Regions from separate parts of the Pelosinus fermentans DSM 17108 genome, predicted to be linked through region 3. Evidence: riboswitches for the same ligand, from Rfam matches in the RefSeq annotation. Region 3 holds a riboswitch; each other region holds the start of a gene.
What was found. Region 3 has a riboswitch for cyclic di-GMP ahead of FR7_RS05360 (EAL domain-containing protein). Riboswitches for the same ligand answer to the same signal wherever they lie in the genome.
Positions count from the first base shown of each region.

Region 1: linked by a shared signal. The riboswitch ahead of FR7_RS17045 (methyl-accepting chemotaxis protein) and the one ahead of FR7_RS05360 (EAL domain-containing protein) in region 3 are both predicted to bind cyclic di-GMP.
Region 2: linked by a shared signal. The riboswitch ahead of FR7_RS16375 (methyl-accepting chemotaxis protein) and the one ahead of FR7_RS05360 (EAL domain-containing protein) in region 3 are both predicted to bind cyclic di-GMP.

Region 1 is NZ_AKVN02000001.1:3,672,025-3,676,902, reverse strand. Features, by position in the region: gene FR7_RS17060 (REP-associated tyrosine transposase) at 111-908, shown strand; gene FR7_RS24560 (catalase) at 1,135-1,464, shown strand; gene FR7_RS17050 (catalase) at 1,481-2,650, shown strand; cyclic di-GMP riboswitch class I at 2,844-2,928, shown strand; gene FR7_RS17045 (methyl-accepting chemotaxis protein) at 3,031-4,719, shown strand; gene FR7_RS17040 (helix-turn-helix domain-containing protein) at 4,782-4,878, opposite strand, start outside.
Region 2 is NZ_AKVN02000001.1:3,527,572-3,532,449, reverse strand. Features, by position in the region: gene FR7_RS16390 (efflux RND transporter permease subunit) at 1-571, shown strand, start outside; fluoride riboswitch at 694-756, shown strand; gene crcB (fluoride efflux transporter CrcB) at 868-1,242, shown strand; gene FR7_RS16380 (hypothetical protein) at 1,252-1,605, opposite strand; cyclic di-GMP riboswitch class I at 1,892-1,977, shown strand; gene FR7_RS16375 (methyl-accepting chemotaxis protein) at 2,076-4,043, shown strand; gene FR7_RS16370 (GntR family transcriptional regulator) at 4,275-4,878, shown strand, end outside.
Region 3 is NZ_AKVN02000001.1:1,220,129-1,225,006, reverse strand. Features, by position in the region: gene murI (glutamate racemase) at 1-180, opposite strand, end outside; gene FR7_RS05365 (DUF3870 domain-containing protein) at 303-644, opposite strand; gene FR7_RS05360 (EAL domain-containing protein) at 1,075-2,814, opposite strand; cyclic di-GMP riboswitch class I at 2,982-3,064, opposite strand; gene FR7_RS05355 (branched-chain amino acid transaminase) at 3,293-4,207, opposite strand; gene FR7_RS05350 (ABC transporter ATP-binding protein) at 4,376-4,878, opposite strand, start outside.

The DNA.
Region 1 (4,878 bases), 2.5 Mb from region 3:
GTTTAACGCCAATATCCTTGTTCTTAAGCTAAGAGTCGGAGGGACGGTTCTTTGACTCTTTAAAATATAAGTGATACAATGTCCCTAAAACCAAAGAGGGAGAGATTTGCATGCCACGACAAAGTAGGCAATTAAGTGAAAGTAAAATCTATCATGTGATGATCCGGGGAAATGCAAGAAAGAATATCTTTCTTGATGAGGAAGACAAAAACCGTTTTATAGAGATTCTAAGTGAAAAAAATAAGGATCGAAAATTTGCTATATATGCTTATTGCTTAATGGACAATCATGTACATCTCCTAATCAATGAGGGTAGCGATGAAATCGGACGGATTATGAAAAGAATTAATATAAGCTACGCCTACTATTTCAATAAAAAATACGTTCGAACGGGACATCTCTTTCAAGATCGATTTAAGAGCGAAGGAATTGAAAATGATGCATATCTATTGTCGGCAGTAAGATACATACATAACAATCCAGTCAAAGCAGGGATAGTTAAAAAGATAGAAGAATACAAATGGAGTAGCTATTTTATTTTTACAGAGACAAAAAATCAAAACAATAGTATCGATAAGCGTTTTATACTCGAAATGTTTTCAGATGATATCGAGAAATCAACGAAGCTTTTTATAGACTACTCAAAAATACAGGATGATGGAAAGTTCATAGATTTACAAGAAGAGAATGTAGAAGAGAAAGCGATTCAAACTGAAAATCAAGCAAAAGAATTGATTATGCATTTTCTAGTCAAACATAATATCAATAGTAGTGATCTGAAAAATCGCCAGAAGGAAGATTTACGGCGAGATCTTATTAACACACTGAAACGAAAATCAAACCTATCAATTCGTCAAATTGCTAAGTTATTGGATGTAGATAGAAATATGGTTCAGCGTACAAAGTGAGTCTCGGAACCGTCCCTTGACTCTGCGAAATAGCTAAAAATAATTGATTATAAATAAAGGAATAATGTTATGTTTGGAGAATAAGTATTTTAAGAAAAATAATCTTAGTGCCAATAATTAGGTATTGAAGTAACTGGGCTAGGAAAGGAGGCTGATGCTGAAAAAGTTAGAAGGTTCTTCCCTAAATAAGTCGTTCTTTAACATTATATGAGGAGGAGTGAAGCTAATGGTTGATAGTAATAAGAAAAAATTAACAACAAATTTTGGTATTCCTGTAGCTGATGATCAAAACTCCATTACCACTGGCAGCTCACACTACACACTTTTGTCCGATACTCATCTAATTGAAAAGCTGGCACATTTCGATAGGGAAAGGATTCCAGAAAGAGTAGTCCATGCCAAAGGAACCGGAGCTCACGGTTATTTTGAAGTTACTCATGATATTACGCAATTTACCAGGGCTGACTTCCTTTCGCAAATTGGTAAGAAAACAGATCTTTTCGTGCGCTTTTCTACCGTTGGCGGTGAAAAGGGATCTGCTGATTCTGCGGCGTGACCCACGTGGATTTGCTGTGAAGTTTTATACCGACGAGGGAAATTATGATATGGTAGGTAATAATACTCCGGTCTTTTTTATCAGGGACGCTATCAAGTTTCCTGATTTTATACATACTCAAAAAAGGCATCCAGCGAAACATACAAAAGATCCTGATATGATGTGGGATTTTCTATCCCTTACTCCGGAATCCATTCATCAGGTGACAATTTTGTTTTCTGACCGGGGCACACCTAAAAGCTTTCGTCATATGGACGGGCACAGCAGCCATACCTATATGTTTTACAATCAGGCCGGCGAACACTGTTGGTTCAAATGGCATTTTAAAGCAGACCTTGGTTTCCAGACTCTTACAGATGCAGAAGCTACTGAATTAGCAGGTACAGACCCTGATCGGGCAACTAAAGATCTCTATGACAGCATCGAAGCAGGAGAATATCCTTCATGGACAGTATATGTTCAGATTATGACGGCAGACGATGCTAAGAACTATAAATTCGATCCATTCGATATCACAAAGGTTTGGTATCATGCAGATTATCCGTTGATTCCAGTAGGAAAAATGGTGCTAAATCGAAACCCAGAAAACTTCTTTGCAGAAGTTGAGCAGGTAGCATTCGCTCCTGGCAACTTTGTTCCCGGTATTGGGGTATCACCAGATAAGATGCTGTTGGGAAGGTTGTTCAGCTATCCTGACACACAGCGACATCGACTGGGGGCCAATTTTCATCAGATCCCCATTAATGCATCTAAAGCTGGTCTTACCAACAACTACCAGCGGGACGGTGTCATGAATATTGACGGCAATGGTGGTGCGGGACCGAACTATTATCCTAATTCTTTTGATGGTCCAGAACCTGATGCTCAATATGCAGTACCTGCTATCGATGTAACAGGCTTAGTGGACAGACATCCATTTGTTTTGTCAGATGTAGATTTTGTTCAGGCTGGTGAATTATACCGTCGGGTCATGAGTGATACTGACAGAAGCAACCTAATTTCTAATATATGCGGTAATTTAGGGCAGGCTCAAAAAAGAATTCAGCTTCGACAAACTGCATTATTCTACAAAGCCGATGAAGATTATGGTAAACGGATTGCCAAAACCCTGGGATTGGATTTGACTGAGGTAAAAAACTTAGCAGATATGTCTCAAGAAGAGAGGGTTAAGGCTACGATGTCTTAGGCTGGAAAAAGTATTCCATAAAACGAAAAGACATTTAAGAAAGAACATACAATGAGTGAAGTTGTATGTTCTTTTCTTGATTTATAGCCTGCTTCAATTCGGTGTTGAGCTTAATAATAAGATGAAAAATTTGTCTTAATTTAGAGGATTTTGGAGGTTTGAGGAGAATTATTAATACATAAATTCAATACCATTGAACGATCGGCAAACTTAGCGAAAGTTAAGGACGCAAAGCTATGGGACTAACGATTTTTATCTATGTCTGCCAGGTTGCTATATGAATTACAGTTCATGTAACAATCTGGTTTTTTTTATGGAAGGAGATGCGATAAAGAGTTTATGCAGCCGTCTCAACAATTAAAATGTAAAGGAGTTATTTTATGCGTAGAATACCTATTATTGCACAATTAGGAGGTATGTTCCTCACTTCTATTTCCTTTCTGCTTATACTGCTTGGATATACAGCATATCAGTATTCGACAGCAAGTGATACATATGAAAATTTAATTACACATACTTCCGCAAATATGCTCTTACTCACGAAGGCACAGGATGGTATGCATACTGGTATTGCTGAATTGCGAGGTTTTATGGCCTACTCGATTAGCAGCTATGAGCAAAATTCCAGAAAAGAATTTGAAGATAGCGTAAAAGACTTAAAAGTATTTGTATCTGGTGTGGAAAATCCAGAAGTGAAAACAGAAGCTGTTAAACTAGAAAAGATGATGGATGACTATAGTCTTAAAATGGGACAGCTTATGGATGCAAGAAAAGCTAACAGTCCTTCCTTCGATACGTTGCTTGCGGAAGGGAGAAATTTATCACAGCAGATAGACCTGCAATTTGATAAAACCTTTGATTTAGAAGAAAAATATTTAAAACAATCAACGGTTAAACTTATGCAGGAACAAAAAGATACTAAGAATTTGGTTGGAATTTTAAGTATGCTTGTTATACTGTTCGTTTGTAGTTTAGCATACTGGTACAGTAGGTATATGGCGAAACGCTTGCGTCGTGTTCGGAATGAAATGGATGCAATCAGTCATTTCGATTTAACAACTGCTGAGCAGCATGCTGCTGTTAATGATGAAATAGGTGATATGGTTACTGCAATGGCCCAAATGAAGAATGCTCTGCGCTCACTAGTGGGACAAATACGCCAAAACTCTGAATCTTTGGCAGCATCTAGTCAAGAATTAAGTGCAACAGTAGAAGAACAGCTGCGTGCAGCAGAAATTGTGTCCAATACCATAGCGGAAGTTGCGAGTGGGTCAGCTCAGAATACTACAAATATAACGGAGATGTCCGCTACGATTCAGGAACTTTCTGCAAGTACTGAGGAAATGAATTCGAACGCCTATGAAGTGAATGCGAACACTCAAAATGCTGTTGAAGAAGCAAGCCAAGGGATGAATTTACTGACTCAGATCGTTACACAGAATGATACTGTTGCAAAATCAATGATCAGTATTACAGAGGCGGCAAATTCCTTAGCAAAAGGGTCTGAAAACATTCGGGAAATCGTTACAGTCATTCAAGGCATTGCAGGTCAAACCAACTTATTAGCGTTGAATGCTGCTATTGAAGCTGCTCGTGCCGGTGAAGCAGGAAGAGGTTTTGCAGTAGTTGCAGAAGAGGTTCGGAAGCTGGCGGAGCAAAGTGCTGATGCAACACACCACATTGCTGAAATTATTAAAAAAATGACAGAGGACATTGATTATGCTGTCCTGCATGTAAGTGAAGGAAACCATGAGGTGGAAGCAGGAAAACAAGTAACATTCAACACTCAAAGAGGGTTTGAAGTGATTATTGATAAGCTTGATAAGGTAAAAACAGTAGTTGCACAAATAACGCATACAATTGAGGAAACAGCAAAGGGAACCCAAACAATGGTAGGGAATGTCCAAAATATTAGTGGTGTTGCAGAAGAAACTGCAGCAAGTGCACAAACGGTAGCCGCTGCATCCGAAGAACAAAGTGCCAGTATGCATGAGATCAATCATAATGCTGAATCCTTAGCAAAAATGGCAGAAGAACTCAATGAGATCATCAGTAAGTTTAAGTTATAAGTAAATGAAAATGAAAAACGGCATCACTAGACAAATTTGTTTAGTGATGCCGTTTTTTATACTTAGCCGATGTTTTCTTTTAAGCAGCTTTGCAGTACACTGGGGCAAAAGCCCGTACGTTTCTTAAAAAGCTTACTGAAATAATATGGGTCAGAATAG
Region 2 (4,878 bases), 2.3 Mb from region 3:
GATGGCAGATGCCTTTAGCGGTATTTTAATGGCATTGGCTGCTGCGGTGCTCTTCATCTTTTTTGTACTTGCCGCTCAATTTGAAAGCTATATTGAGCCTTTCGCTATTATGCTGGCTTTACCGCTGGCAATCATTGGTGCAATATTGGGTCTCCTAATTGCTGGCAGTATGCTTAGCATGATGTCTCTCATTGGGATTATTATGTTGATGGGTCTCGTAACCAAAAATGCGATTTTGCTGATTGACTTTGCCAAACAACGTATGGGAGAAGGAATCGAACGAAATCAGGCATTAGTAGAAGCGGCTGTAGTTCGGATGCGTCCGATTCTGATGACAACTGCAGCAATGATTTTTGGGATGCTTCCACTAGCATTAGGAATTGGACCAGGAGCTGAAGCACGTGCTCCTATGGCTCATGCGATTATTGGCGGTTTGGTTACCTCAACTATTTTGACCTTAGTGGTTGTACCAGTTGTATATTCATTATTGGATGATTTTATGAAAAGAAGAGTAAAGGTAGATGTTACAATTCCACCATTGGAAAAAGTAACAAAAGAAGAACCGATTTGAATAATAGAAATGGACAACAAAAGTGTCCTATTGACGCCGATTTAAGAGGTCTGCTATAATGAAAGCAGCAAAATTCATAAACTAGTACCTTGCGTCAGTATTCACTGATTTTGTGCTGATAAGTTACTGGGGGCGATGGGGTTCGCCATTAAATCTGCTGATGCAGTAATGACTCCTACCAACATATTGGTAGGAGTCTATTTTTTTGTAAATAAACGCAGAGAAAGATCCTTTTTAATTTTTGCTGGAGGTCGTGGATAAAAGTATAATGCGTAAAGGATGAGGTGGTGATAAGAATGTTGAGAATCATAGCGGTGGCCGTTGGAGGAAGTATTGGAGCGACAGCTCGGTATTTAGTTTCCCTATGGGCTTCTGAGCGGTTTGGAGCTGATTTTCCTTATGGAACACTTATTGTAAATGTGGCAGGGTGTTTTATTATCGGCATATTTATGACGCTGACGACAGAACGTTTCATTGTAAATCCCTATTGGCGGCTACTGGTTACCGTTGGTTTTGTTGGTGGTTTAACTACGTTTTCATCTTTTAGTTACGAAACCTTTCGTGTACTGGAGGACTCTAATGTGATAATAGCGTTATATAATATAGGGCTTAATCTTCTGCTTGGATTTGCAGCTACATGGATCGGAATTGGCGTTGCAAGACTTGTTTGATACGATATCTTATATAGTTACAGCTGTGCTAACAGCTGTAGTTTGGGTAATGGGGATGAGCGGGGGAAGATTTGCAATGAAATCTTTGGCGATTTGGGCAATATCCTGAGGAAGTCCTATATCGGGATAATTGTTTATCGTATACGATTGCAATGCTTTTAACGTCTCTGGTGTAATAACAAGTACAGGTGCTGTGGCGACAGTTGGAACCGCAGATGTAGGAGTAAGAGGAGGAGTGGGAGCTGTAGGAATGATTTCATTGGAAACAACTACATTCATAGCGTTACCTGGGTTCATAAGGATGGGAAGATTTGAGAAAATGAAAAACTCTAAGGTATCTTGAAAATCAGATTTTAAAACCAAGATAACACTTCCCTTACATTAAGCATTCTAGTACCTCATCTGCGTTAAAACTATAGATAATTTAGCGAGGATTTTTTTTGATCTGCAAGGCGGAGACAACGAAGCAGTACGGAAAAAGACTGCTAAAGCAGCAGCGTTTTTAATGCAGATGAAGTACTAGGCTGTTTATAGTATGAACGAACGGTAAATATGGTACATAGCAGACCGCTTCAATTGGGAGGTTCTATTATTTTTTTGGTAAAGCGAAAGGAAATTGAAGAAAAATGTCGAAAAACATAGAAGAAAATACCATAATGAGCAAACCAACCTAAAGGTGGGGACGCAAAGCCATGGGTCTAAGGATGTTACATCTATGATTGCCAGGTTGCATCGTTTGTTGATTATGATGTAACTTGGCAATCTTTTATATTGAGGCACTTATTTCAGTATTTTATTTATTGGAATGTTAGGAGAGAGGAGAGGGCGTATATATGAAATTAAAAATGAAATTTTTAATGATGATGGCGATTACGAGTCTGGTCTTATTAGTAGCTACGACGATGGGGTATTTTTATGCGAAAAGTCAGGTAGAGGAAAATATTAAGAATGAAATGTTCTCAGTTGCCAATACCTATTCAACTCAATTAGACGGCTGGTTATTGGCGAAGGCGCAAACCGCAGTGACAACAAGTGAGAATATTCGAGTTGTGTTAGGTGATAGGGAAATCCCGGTTTCTTTTGTACAAAACTACAAAGCAGATCCTAGTTTACTGGATCTATATGCCGGATTAGAAGATGGTAAAATGATTGATGGTTCAGGAACGACACTGCCTGAAGGGTATGATCCCCGTAAACGTGGGTGGTATCAGCAGACAAAAGAAAAAAATAAACTCGTCTTTACGGATGCATATGTTGATGCATTTACCAAAAAATATATTGTGTCCGCAGGGGTACCATTAAAAAGTGAGGCAGGAAATTTTCGCGGTGTTGTTGGCATTGATATAGCCCTAGATTTGCTGAGTGAAAAGATTAAAGACGTTAAGGTAAATGGAAAAGGGTATGGCACCATTATTGATCAGCAGGGGATTATTTTAGCTCATCCGGATGCTGTCCAAGTTTCAAAGAACATTCATGAAGATCCTGTATTGCAAAAATTTGCAAAAGAAATGCTGGCCCAGGATAAAGGTATGCAAACCTATGAGGCAAACGGAGCAGAGAAGTTAATGATTTATACCAAGATTCCTGCTACTGGCTGGACAATGGGGATCACCGTTGACGTAAAAGATGTATATGGTCAGGTCACGGCTTTAGGATATCAATTTGGACTAACTGCTTTGCTTGGCATCTTATTGTCAGCGACTGCTTCTTGGAGATTGTCGAGCGGAATTACCAAAAATGTTGCAATCTTATCTCAATCTGCACAACGTATGGCTGGAGGAGATCTTTCGGAACAAAACCTTACGATTCAGACAAATGATGAGATTGGCCAACTTGCTGCAGATTTTTCTACTATGGCAGAAAATCTGCGTAATCTAATTAGGGCGATCGCTCAAACAGCAGAACATGTAGCTGCTTCATCAGAAGAACTTACAGCCAGCGCGGAACAATCTGCCCATGCATCTACTCAAGTGGCTGCTTCAATTACGGAGGTAGCACAGGGGGCAGAATTGCAGCTGCAAGCAATCAATGGAACTTCTGCGGCTGTAGAGGATATGTCGGCTAGTATACAGTCTGTTGTCACAAATGCTGCAACCGTTAATTTGACTTCAGAAGAGGCCGCAGCGGCTGCAGGTCAGGGAAGTAAGGCTGTTTTCAATGCTGTAAATCAAATGAATATTATTGAAAAGACAATTTCAGGATCTGCAGGAGTCGTAGCCAAGTTAGGGGAACGATCAAAAGAAATTGGACAAATTGTAGATACCATTTCAGGAATTGCAGGGCAAACCAACTTGCTGGCCTTAAATGCGGCTATTGAGGCGGCACGTGCAGGTGAACAAGGACGCGGATTTGCTGTTGTAGCAGAAGAAGTGCGGAAATTAGCAGAACAATCCCAGCAGGCGGCTAAACAAATTGCGGATATGATTAATGAAATTCAAGCAGATACAGATGAAGCTGTAGTAACAATGAAGGATGGTACAAGAGAAGTTGAGATTGGCAATGAAGTTGTAAGCGCTGCAGGTGCAGCTTTTAAACAGATTGAATTGCTTATTGGTCAGGTAGCCAGTCAAGTATATCAGATAACCGATTCCATCGGACAAATGAAGACTGGCAGTCAAAGAATTGTTACTGCTGTACAGGATATTGAAAGTATTATGAAAAATACTTCCGGCGAAACACAAAGCATCTCAGCAGCGACAGAAGAACAGTCCGCATCCATGCAGGAAATCGCTTCTTCCAGTCATGCATTAGCTAACATGGCAGGAGAATTGCAACAAGAAATAAGAAAGTTCTCCATATAAGATTTTATAAAAAACTAGAGCACCAGAGGGATATTTAGATTCTGTGAGAATCTAAATATCCCATTTTTATAGTGCAGAATCAATAGTTTTAGAAGATGAAAGTAACAATAATTATCGAATATATACTGTATACAATCGATAATATTATTTACTGTATTGGCAGGGAAGCGTATAATAAAGAAAAGATTTTCGAAAATCGAAATTAAATTTGTTACATGTTATAATAATGCTATGAAAAATAATAATTATAAAACGAATACAATCTCACACCGCAGTATACCTACTGCTATTACAGAAGCTCTTCGTGAAAGAATTTTAAATGGTGATCTGCAGGGGGGAATACAGTTAAAACAAGAAGAATTAGCTCTGCAGTTCAATGTAAGCATGAGTGCCCTGCGAGAAGCATTAAAAAATTTGGAAGCGGAGGATTTAGTAAAATTCTATCCTAACAGAGGGGCTATTGTGAGTGAACTGAGCGCAGAGGAAGCAAGAGAAATATTTGATATTCGTCAATTTCTTGAAATCGGTGCATTAGAGTTATCGGTTCCTCAGTTGACCACAATTGACTTAGAAGAAGCAGCGATAGTTTTAAAGCAGCTAGAGAATGAGAGGAATAGCAGTCAATGGGGCGAGTTAAATAAACAGTTTCATGAAATTTTATATCGGCAGGCAAGACGGCCCCGCTTACTGAAACTAATTCAAGTCATGCATAACAATGTTGAGCGCTATATGCGCTTGTATCTTGTATCAATGAATTATCAGCTCACATCTCAAAAACAGCATTGGGATTTACTTAATGCTTGTAAGAACAAGGATGCTAAATTAGCTAAGAAAA
Region 3 (4,878 bases):
AGACAGCATTTGATTCACGAATTCTCGTATTTGCCATGGATTTCGAGGGCCGTACGGAGCACGCGCCGTATCGCCAAAGTAGATGATATCCTCATTTGGCAATACCTTCTTTATTTGCTTGTAAACACTAAGACCACCAATACCTGAATCAAATATTCCAATTGGCAAACTTCTTTTCATGATATCTCCTCCTTATTAAATAAAAAAATCCAGCAAAGCAATCCTGATAAAAGGATTGCTTTGCTGGATTTCATTTACGTTAGTAATAAATGAAACAGCCACATATTTTTTTGAGAGTATCACTACTCTGTCATTTGTACATGAATGCCTTTTTTTATACTGTTATATTTTTTTTGAGCATCTTTAAATGCTACAATAATCGCTTTCTGAGAAGCCCCAAAATAGCGATTTTCCACTTCTGTGCGAATGATCTCACTATCCGTTGTTAAACTCTTATTATTAAAAATGGTGGTAATAAAATCGTTCGTTAGACTGATTGCAAATGTACTGCTGCACGTAATAATGTTTCCAGAGTCTTTATCTACTACGAAACAAATGGAAAAACGTCCATATTGATGAGTTACTGCGTCATTCTGCGGTGACTTGGCATCACCCACAATGCAAATGGTATTAGATCCAAACATAGAATTCACCTACAATTCTCATGCTTTAAGGATAACATCGCAGATAATAAATTGTCAATACCATCACAAATCGTGCAGCAAATACGAAAAACCCAATCCATATCAAATTCTCTTATTAACTAAATAATACCATGATGGAGTGGCTAACTGTATATACTACTAACACACCTGCAAAAATCACGATTGGACTTTCTTTCCAGCTTTCCTCTGTTTCATTCATTGTTATCATCACATCCTTATTTATCCTTAGCGTTCTGTCTTTATTATTGCCACCACATAGGATAAATATTACAAATCACTAAAACTAGTTTACAGGCTATAAAAAAACAAAAATGGATTTCTTATATAATCACCTCTGCCGATTAGAGAACGTGATTATATGAGAAATCCATTATCCTTTATCATTTTTAGCAAATTACTTAACTGACTCCTAATGAATACAGCAGAACTTGTTTTCCTCTACTAAAATAGGGCTTGGTTTTCCTATATAGTAACCTTGTACATAATCCAAACCAATTCTTTTGGCTTCTAGAAAAACAGACTCGGAACTAACGTATTCAGCAATGGTTCGAATACCAAGCTGCTTGGCAAAATACACGATGCTTTCAACAATGGCGACCATTGCAGGATTTGTTCCAATTTCACTAATTAATGAGCCATCAATTTTAATATAATGAGCTCCCATATTAAGAATATAAGCAAAATTTGAGTAACCGCTGCCAAAATCGTCAATTGCTATTTTGGCACCAAATGCTTTTATTTTTTTGATAAAAAAAGATAAATCCTCTGGGTTCTTAAATTCTTCTGATTCAACAAATTCAAAAGTGACTCTTTTCGCGATGCAAGAGTCTTCCAATAATTCTCCAATTAACTCTTGTACTCCATGGTCTAATATATCCGCTGCACTTAGATTGATGGAAAAATCAACATCTTTGTCTGCGAAGTGAGTAAAAGATTTTTCTAAAACCACTTCTGTCAGACGTGGATACAGCTTAGTTTTCTTAATAATAGGCAAGAATGTTCCAGGTGAAATCACCTGCCCATCTCGGCCAAGCAGACGAACCAATACTTCATATTTACTAATTTCAAAAGTAAGAGTATTCATGATCGGCTGATAATATACCATGACCCGATCTTCCTGTATTGCATCTTGCACTTCATGTATCCAATGAAGATTATTGCGATGAGTCTCCTTCATAGGCAAATCATCATGATACACTTTTAGCGGCAGACAGTATTGCCTGGCGTATTCCAAAGCCATTTGTGCTTTTTCTAAAGGTTTATCTTTCGTAATTGCAATACCGATAGTAACAAAAAGATATGAACTATGACCATGAATTTTAAAAGGCACCTTTTCAATTACATTATGAATATTCAGCATCCAATCACTAAAGTCCTTCTCATTTCCCTCATTAGCCAGGATGGCATATTCATCACCTGCTAAACGGTATAATTTATAGTGATATGGTTCTATCAGCTTTATCAGACGTTCTGCCAGTTCCAGCAATAAATCATCTCCTGCCTGATAGCCGTAAAACTCATTGATCGTGCGAAATTGTTCTACATTAATAATTGCTAAATGAGGCTCTCTTGCATCTTTCATATCTTCATTCAGCTGCAGCCGGTTGGGAGTTGTCGTAAGTTGATCCGTATACATCTGTTTTTGCAGCTGTACTGCCTTTTCTTGTACCCGCTCTTCCAGATTTCTATTAAGCTCCTGCACTTCTTGCAAGGCTTGCTGCCTCAACATTTTTTCATTGGACAGAGCGAGCAGCATCTCATTCATTTCTCCTGCCAAAATAGCAATCTCATCCGTTCCTGATACACATAGAGTTGATGACAGATCCTGGGTCTTGGTTATATAGACGATACTCCTAATTAATGAATACAAACGACGAAATAATATTTTTTCTAATATCATCGGTAACAGAAAACTAAAAATCAAACCACTGCACAATATCAAAATAGCTCCATAATAAATACTTTTTCGACCTACTAGGTGTAAATGCTGCTCCTCTAAGAAAGGCATAGTAAGAGCAAGATTTTCATACCTACCAGTAGCTGAATTTTTAATAAAGATTTGTTTTTCCTCAAATTGCTGATCCAATGAATAATGTAAGGAAGCATATACACAAAAAATAAATAGACCAAAGGTTACGATCACTAGCATTGTTATTTTGGATCGCAGGGTCAACTATATCATCTCCTATTTCCCGGTAATTAGTAATTCTTTTGGCTCTACGATGAGAACCACAAAGGACACAGAGAATAAAGAATACGAAATAAAGCACCAGCTACAGAAAGCGGGTGCCAATTTAATAATTACATTGTAATTATATTCGCAACCTGGCAGTCATAGACAATTCCTTAGACCCACGGCTTTGCGTCCTTACCTTTCAGTAAGTTTGCCCAATATTAACTTTGAAATTTTTGTCAAATTATACATATAATTGTATTGCCTTATTATTATTAAGTCAAGTAAAACTTAAGGACTAAAGTCCTCCAAGCAAGGATCTTTTTTAGAAACCCTCTATGTATCCCTTAAAAAAACAAAAAAATTGAACTGTGAAAACGTAAAGATTACAAAGAATAGACACAACGCCGTCAATACAGCGTTGTGCCTCTGTAATCCATATTTTACAAAACTTTTAATATACAGGTGTGCAAAAATCCGAATATGTCTTTATTTTGGACGTAGCAACCTGAAAAAATAATTCCTTGAGTTTACGGCACACAGGGCCTTGATGACCATTGCCAATTTTTCGGTCATCCACTTCAACAACAGCCACCACTTCCATCGCTGTACCGCTGAAGAAAACTTCATCCGCTGCATATAATTCCGTTCTGGTAATACTGCGCTCAATCACTTCAATGCCAAGCTCCTGGCGTGCCAAACGCATGACTGTATCTCTGGTAATACCTTCAAGAATATTGTCAGATGGAGGTGGAGTAATTATTTTCCCATTGCGAACCATAAATACATTTTCCCCCGGACCTTCACAAACATGACCATTGCGTGTTAAAAATAAAGCCTCATCATACCCTTTGCTCACTACTTCTAAAGAAGCCAGAGCCGAATTAAGATAAGCGGCTGTAGGCTTAGTGCGAGGCGGCAGCATGTTATCCCCTAAGCGTTCCCAGGAAGTAAATGCGGCCCGAAGCTCATCTTTGCCCGTAAAGTTACCCATCGGCTGACAATAGATCACAATTCGGTTATCATCATCTAATAAGCTAGGAGCAACATGATTGGAGCCTTTAAATGCAACTGGCCTGATATAGGTTGTCGTCTGAAGATTATTTTTCTTAAGCAATTCAATCGTAGCTTGGCATAGCTCATCTACCGTATAAGGAATATTAATATACAACACTTTGCAAGATTGCAGAAGACGTTCATAATGCTCTCTCAGCCGAAATACATACAGCTGTTTTTCAGTCTCATCCCAATAAGCCCGTATTCCTTCAAAACAACCGAGCCCATAGTTAAATCCTTTACAGCGTACACTGATATGTACTTCCCTCTCCAAAACAATCTTTCCCTCATAAAAAACATACATATTTTCCATCCCTACAGTTCCTCCTCATTCTAATGCAGTCTCTTTCGAAAACTATCTATAGCCACAAACGGGCCAAGGATGAGCATAACTATAAGCGTAGGTAGTAGAAAGTTGAAGCGTTAGTTATGCTCATCCTTTGCCGTCCTAAATGAGACTTCCCCAGAGACTGCTAATCATTTATTTTTTGCCGCCTAAATAGGCTTCCATAACCCGTGAATCTTTAGCAATATCAACCGCCTGGCCATGAAGACTTATGCGTCCCGTTTCTAATACATAGGCGTACTTGGCAATCTTTAATGCCTGCCTTACATTTTGTTCCACAAGCAATACCGTAGTTCCTTCTTGGTTAATTTCCTGAATTACCTTAAAAATGTCCGCCACTACCAGCGGTGCTAATCCCATTGAAGGTTCATCAAGCAGCAATAATTCGGGTCTGGACATCAACGCTCTGCCAATCGCCAGCATTTGCTGCTGACCACCCGAAAGCGTCCCTCCCAATTGGGATTTTCGCTCTTCCAGTATGGGAAATCGTTGAAAGATCCGCTGTAAATCTGCCTGCACTTCATTATCATTGCGCTGGCAAGCTCCCATCTCCAAATTTTCCAATACCGTCATTCGGGACAGTATGCTGCGTCCTTCCGGTACTAGAGAAAGTCCTAAACTCACGATTTTATGGGTTG